DNA from 3 places in the Bacteroides xylanisolvens genome. Region 2 is predicted to be linked to each of the others. Evidence: riboswitches for the same ligand, from Rfam matches in the RefSeq annotation. Region 2 holds a riboswitch; each other region holds the start of a gene.
What was found. Region 2 has a riboswitch for cobalamin ahead of INE92_RS10445 (TonB-dependent receptor plug domain-containing protein). Riboswitches for the same ligand answer to the same signal wherever they lie in the genome.
Positions count from the first base shown of each region.

Region 1: another riboswitch for cobalamin. It lies ahead of INE92_RS14005 (TonB-dependent receptor); the one in region 2 lies ahead of INE92_RS10445 (TonB-dependent receptor plug domain-containing protein).
Region 3: another riboswitch for cobalamin. It lies ahead of INE92_RS13260 (anaerobic ribonucleoside triphosphate reductase); the one in region 2 lies ahead of INE92_RS10445 (TonB-dependent receptor plug domain-containing protein).

Region 1 covers NZ_CP072216.1:3,276,842-3,279,115, reverse strand. Annotated here, with positions in the region: gene INE92_RS14010 (ABC transporter substrate-binding protein) at 1-678, opposite strand, end outside; cobalamin riboswitch at 804-1,014, shown strand; partial or broken gene INE92_RS14005 (TonB-dependent receptor) at 1,226-2,274, shown strand, end outside.
Region 2 covers NZ_CP072216.1:2,425,443-2,427,716, reverse strand. Annotated here, with positions in the region: gene INE92_RS10445 (TonB-dependent receptor plug domain-containing protein) at 1-1,185, opposite strand, end outside; cobalamin riboswitch at 1,369-1,569, opposite strand; gene INE92_RS10440 (DUF5106 domain-containing protein) at 1,836-2,274, opposite strand, start outside.
Region 3 covers NZ_CP072216.1:3,080,905-3,083,178, reverse strand. Annotated here, with positions in the region: gene INE92_RS13265 (Rpn family recombination-promoting nuclease/putative transposase) at 24-884, shown strand; cobalamin riboswitch at 1,193-1,381, shown strand; gene INE92_RS13260 (anaerobic ribonucleoside triphosphate reductase) at 1,414-2,274, shown strand, end outside.

The sequences.
Region 1 (2,274 bases), 850 kb from region 2:
TAAGGCATGGTAGCGTTTCGGGATTTCCCGGAACACCTCAATCCCTTTCTTCCGGTTGTCAATCAATTCGGAAAGAACAACCATCCACTCGGCTTTTCCTAGTGGAGATTCTTCCAGATATTCTCCCATATATATATAAGGTATAGCTAATTCTTTCAATTTATCTGTAACAGCTGTTTGAGCATCACCAATGCCATATAATAGTACGACGTCCGGCTTTAATCCCAGCAACAACTCATAATTCATTTCCGCTCCCATATCTTTGATTGAATCTTTGTGAGCTAGAATGTAAGGATTAGACACGTAATTGATGCCGGATACTCCGACAATACGTTTGAGTTCTCCCAATGCATCGAGCATGGCGATGTAGGAAGAAGACATACATACGATATTTCTAGCTCCGGCAGGAATGACAGGACCATTAAAACCTGCAGGAGCTTGCTCTCCGTTGCGCGAAATGAAATAGGACATTTTTACGTCCTGTGCTCCTTGCCATGGATTGGAAACTTGAATGAGGGTACTGGCCGCATTGTCTGCCCCCAGGATTTTAAATCCGGAAGCGTATTCGGGAGTATATATATCCTGATTGAATCTCTCCAGAGATGTTTTATTACGTGATATACAGCTTGCCAAAAAGAAGAGGCATAGTAACGCGATAGTTGAGATTGGAGATTTCACTTTTATACAGATTTTAATTAGAAAAAAGATTAGTGGATGCTCTCGAGTGGCAAAGATAGGACTAATTATTAGTTTGTTTTTATTTTCATTAGAATTTTCTTCTGATTTGTTTCTATTTGATGTATCTTTGCCGCAGAAATTTTGGTGTCATTCGTCCGATGCTACGGAAGAATGGTGAAAAGGGAATCAGGTGTAAATCCTGAACAGACCCGCTGCTGTAAGCTCCGCCAGAAGTTTTCCTACAATACTCAAATCCACTGTCTCGCTTTGGAGAGATGGGAAGGGCGTTAGGAAAATGGAGTAAGTCAGAAGACCTGCCAAAATTGAATTCTTGAAACTTTCCGGGATTAGAGTTTGAAGAGTGCAGTTTTTAATTCAAAATACATCTTTAATTGCTGATGTGAAGTTTCAGAAAGGAGAAATATGCCTTTTTGAATGTTCCATTATACGGGGGAGAAGTACGTATATTGGTTTGAGTATGTAGAAAATTGCATCCTTGCTGTAACCCTATGAAAGTTTATTATTTAAATTAATAAACAGGAGGATTATGTTCAGGCAGATTCATTTTAGAGTATTTTGGATAGGATGCTTTTTGAGCATGTTTTTATTACTATCAGCACAAAGTAAACTGGATAGCTTACACCATCTTCATGAAGTAGTAATTACTGCTAAAATTAATAAGGAAGTGATTCCGGTGCAGTCTTTATCTGGTGATAAGTTAGAAAAATTAGCCGTACATTCGGTTGCAGATGCCATACGCTATTTTTCGGGAGTACAAATAAAGGATTACGGTGGAATAGGAGGATTGAAGACCGTAAATATCCGAAGTATGGGGACGAATCATGTCGGAGTGTTCTATGATGGCATTGAATTGGGGAATGCACAGAATGGAGTGATTGATTTGGGACGCTTTTCTTTGGATAATATGGAGGCCGTTACTTTATATAATGGGCAGAAAAGTGCTATTTTCCAGCCGGCGAAAGATTTCGGTTCTGCCGGTTCTATTTATCTTCAGTCGAGAACGCCTGTTTTTCAGGCGAATAAGGCTTATCATGTAAAAGCTGCTTTTAAAACAGGTTCCTTTGGCGTTGTCAATCCATCTCTACTTTGGGAACAGAAACTAAGTGAGAATGTAAGTGCGTCACTTAGTACTGAATATATGTATACCACCGGAAAGTATAAATTTACTTATGCAGTAGCTGGGGGATACGATACTACGGGGCAGTCCGCCGTAATGGCGATGTGAATGCTTTACGCACGGAAGGTGGTTTATATGGTAAAATAAAAGGCGGTTACTGGCGCACAAAAGCTTATTTTTATAATTCAGAACGTGGGTATCCCGGTGCTGTTGTGCGGAATCGTTTTTCACATGAAGATCGCCAATGGGATACCAATTTCTTTCTTCAGTCTTCTTTCAAGAAAGATTTTGGTGAAGCATATAGTCTGTTGTTGAATACCAAATATGCATATGATTATTTACACTATTTGGCAGATCCCAGAAAAGAGGAGGCTACTATGTATGTAAATAATACATATCGTCAACAGGAGGTTTACTTGTCAATGGCTAATAGAGTCACTGTTCTTCCTTTTTGGGAT
Region 2 (2,274 bases):
GTATTTTCCGGCGAATGCTGTTAGCCATGAGTAACGTGTGGGGTGTACAAAGTTGGCTAGATCGGCGTTCATGGTGTTGATGCTTCCATCTGTGGAAAGTGAGAAAGAGAGGTTGCTCAACAGTCTGTATAGTACAGAAGCGGAAAGGTAATATTCCTGCTGGTAATAGCTGTTTTCTGTTTTCTTTAAAGAGTTCTTGGTATCGGGGTCCAGATAACGTTGATAGCTCCAATTCCACTTGGCAGAGGTTTGGAACACCCATTGCCGGCTGAATTCTTTCTTGTATTGACTTTGGATGAATGTGTTTTTATCCCACAAGTGTTGTGTGGAATGGTCGTTATAGAAGGTTGTAGCTTTGGGTAGTCCCCGGGAGGACTGAAAGTAGTAGGCTTTCAACCGCCATTGTTCTTTATCGGAGAAGTTGCCGTAAAGTCCGGCTTCGGCACGGAATGTCTGTACGTCTGTATTCTTTCGTTTTTCACGTGAGGACAAGTCTTCTGCCGCATTTCCATAATGTAGTGTGTACGGATAATGTCCGTCGGAGGACATCCATTCGCCATTGGCTGACATGCTCCATGTCTTATTGAATTGTTGTTCCAGTAGCAGGGAGGGATTGATTAATCCCCAGGAGCCGGTTTTGAAAGCTCCAGCTATATTGGTCTTTTTGCCTTTGGTGAATAGCGGCGTGAGTGTCTGTATATTCAATATGCCTGCTGACGCGAAGAAGCGGGCAGGTTGGAAGATGTTATCGCTTTGTCCGTTGTTTAGAGAAAGGCGGTCTACGTTGTCGAGAGAGAAACGCCCGATATCTATTTGTCCGGTTTGGCAGTCGGTCAGGGTGATTCCGTCATAACCGACAGCGGTATGTTGGGCTCCCAGGCTTCGTATGGATACTGTTTTCAGTCCGCCGATACCTCCGTAATCTTTTACGGTCACTCCGGCAAAGTGTTTCACCGCGTCGGAGACTTGCAGGGCGTGCAGGTTTTTCAGGGCGTCTTTGGAGAAGACTTGCAGGGGAGCGGTTGAGCGTACTTCGCGGGTCTGATAGATATCTGATACTGTTATTTCGGGAATAGAATATGTATGTGTCGTATCTACCTTTTGCTGTTGTGCAAAAAGTGGTATGGATAAGAATTGGCAGCTGAATGCTGCAAAGATCACTTTATTAAATGTTCTTTTCTTCATTTATTCCTTTTTCAGTCTGTTACTGTTTAAAAGTGTCCGGGCGAAATCCCTTCGACCGGACACGCATAAATAAACTTGGCAGAGTTTATCCGTTTTAACACACTTTCTCTGAATCAGAGTGATGAATGAAATGATAGACGACTTGTCCGGTTCATTAGACTCAACGCTTTTTCCTCGAAAGCAGTGAAACTTATTTGCATGGTAGGTCTTCTGACTTATTCCTGTTACAAACGCCTTCCCGGATTGGTCTCCAGTGGCAATGAGTGAATTGCTTGTAACTTATATGGAACTTACAGCAGCGGGACTGTTCAGGACTTGCACCTGATTCCCTTTTAATTGCTTCCCCCGCATGGGAGTCGCAAACCAATGCGCGACAAAGATAGGGAGTTTATTTGTTTTTTCCAAAGGGATGTTCTTTTTCTTTCGTCTTGATACGAAAGAGAAAGAACCAAAAAGAAAGAATCAAGGCTGCGTTTTTTCAGCTACTCCGGTGCTTCCTTCGGCTAAAGGGCAGAAACTCGCTACGCTCAAACAGTCTGCCCTTTTTGACGCCGAAGAAAACACCTGCGCTTGACGCTGAAAAAACGAGGCCGGGAAACCATGCGGCGTGAGCGGTGTGGCATGGGCACGTGTGTGGGCGGCGTGGGGGCTTATTGTTCGCCTTTCATTAGCAGGTATTCTTCGATGGTTTGCGCGGGAGCATCTTTCAGAAGTACTGTCTTATCCTTGTTTAGAAGGTAGAGGGTAGGGATGGCTTTCAGGTCATACAGTTGTTGTTCCTTGATAGCGAAGGTCTTATCATATCCGTTAACCCATTCTTTGGGGAATTCATTTAGGTGTTTTCGCCATTCGTCCAACTCTTCGTCGGGATAAATGGAGAGGACTGTTAGTCTCTTTTGTTCCAGAAGTTGATTGATGATAGGGGCGTTTTTTAATGCTTCGATTGTCTCCGTGCAGGCATGGCATCCCGGGTTATTGATAAATAATAAGGTATAGTCCGATTTTTGTTGATAAAGAGAACCCTGTGTGCCGGAAGCTAATGTATAGTTAAAATTCAGTGCTTTGGTTCCGATACGGTTTTTCTGAGCC
Region 3 (2,274 bases), 660 kb from region 2:
TTATAATTGAGACACAGCATATAATGGGAAGATTTATCAATCCCTTTACCGATTTTGGCTTTAAGTTTTTATTCGGCAGAGAGGTAGAAAAGGAGTTGTTAATCGACTTCTTGAACGATTTGCTCGTAGGTGAGCACGTAATCACCGACATCAGGTTCCTTAACAACGAACAGCCGCCGGAAGTAAAAACAGAACGAGGTCTTATCTACGACATCTATTGCGTAACCGATACCGGTGAACGTATTATCGTAGAAATGCAGAACCGGGAACAGCCTTATTTTAAAGATCGTGCCCTCTTCTATCTTTCTAGGGCCATTACGCAGCAAGCGAAAAGGGGAGTTTGGAACTTCCAGTTGGATGCCGTGTACGGAGTGTTCTTCATGAATTTCGTGATGGATAAGGATATGCCCTCTAAAATCAGAACGGACATCGTTCTTTCTGACAGGGATACGGGGAAGCTCTTCAACAACAAGTTCCGGCAGATTTTTATCGAACTGCCGAACTTCAACAAAGAAGAGGATGAATGTGAAAATGATTTTGAACGCTGGATTTATATACTAAAGCATATGGATACACTTGACCGGATGCCTTTCAAGGCTCGCAAGGCCGTCTTCGAGCGACTTGAAAAGTTGGCTTCCAAAGCAAATATGACCCAGGAGGAAAGAGCCCAGTATGAAGAAGAATGGAAAGTTTATAACGATTATTTTAATACGTTGGACTTTGCTGAACAGAAAGGCTTACAGAAAGGCTTACAAAAAGGATTACAGAAAGGCTTGCAAAAAGGTAAAGAAGAAACAGCTCGTAATTTGAAAGAATTAGGTGTGGCTGACGATATTATTATGAAATCTACCGGGCTTTCGAAAGAAGAAATAGAAAAATTATAATTTCTTTCATTCTATTGGAAAGAAAGGTTTTGTCGAAAGTGAAAAAATAGTCTATAACTTATGAAGCAAACGATAGTTGTGGAGACTTTTAACACATCCTTTTTTCGCTTAACATATCCTTTTTTCGCTAAGGGTAAAGTATCTAAAAACTATATATGTCTTTGGGGTGAAATAAACGAATTTGGAATATTATCCACGTTAAAATCAGAAAAAAGTTTTCCGTTTTGGAAAACTTTCTGTATCAGCGAGAAAGAATAGTTTCCCGAAATTTAATGTTAAAAGCTAACCAAGCTATGATATAATCTCCTATCTTTGTATCCGGTTTCGGAACTAAAAAGAGGTTTAGTCAATGAGGGAACGCTGTGCAAATCGGCGACAGTACCCGCTGCTGTAATTCTCTAAGAATCCGCACAATAGGCCACTGCATCGATGCCGGTGTGGGAAGGTGTTGCGGGGGAGGGATAAGTCAGAAGACCTGCCGAAGAGATTTTCTATTTTTAATTTATTAATGCTTTCGGGAGTTAAAGTTATGAACTACGCGGAAATTTGTATCATCAAACGTGATGGTAAAAGAGAAGATTTCTCTATCAGTAAGATTAAGAATGCAATCAGTAAAGCATTCAGTGCAAGTGGAATTCAGGATGAGCAGCAGTTGGTTGCTGACATCACCATGAATGTTATCAGTCAGTTTGCTACCCCCACGATCACCGTAGAAGAGATTCAGGACTTGGTAGAAAAGTCGTTGATGAAAGTGCGGCCGGAAGTAGCGAAGAAATACATCATCTATCGCGAATGGCGGAATACGGAGCGTGATAAGAAAACCCAGATGAAACAGGTGATGGACGGCATTGTGGCTATCGACAAGAACGATGTCAATTTGAGCAACGCCAACATGAGCAGTCACACGCCTGCCGGGCAGATGATGACGTTCGCTTCCGAAGTAACTAAAGATTATACCTATAAATACTTGTTGCCGAAACGTTTTGCCGAAGCGCACCAGTTGGGAGACATTCACATCCACGACCTGGATTATTATCCGACAAAGACGACAACCTGCATCCAATATGATATGGATGACCTCTTTGAACGCGGTTTCCGCACAAAGAACGGTAGTATCCGCACCCCGCAAAGCATCCAAAGCTATGCTACGCTGGCTACCATCATCTTTCAGACCAACCAAAATGAGCAGCATGGCGGACAGGCGATTCCGGCTTTCGATTTCTTCATGGCAAAAGGAGTGGCCAAATCTTTCCGCAAGCATCTGGCATCGTTCATTAACTTCTATGTGGCTATGGAAAACGGAAATCAGGCCGATGAGAAATCCATCCGCACGTTGATTAAAGAATACCTTCCGTCTATCAAGTCCACCGAGGCCGAACGCGAAACATTG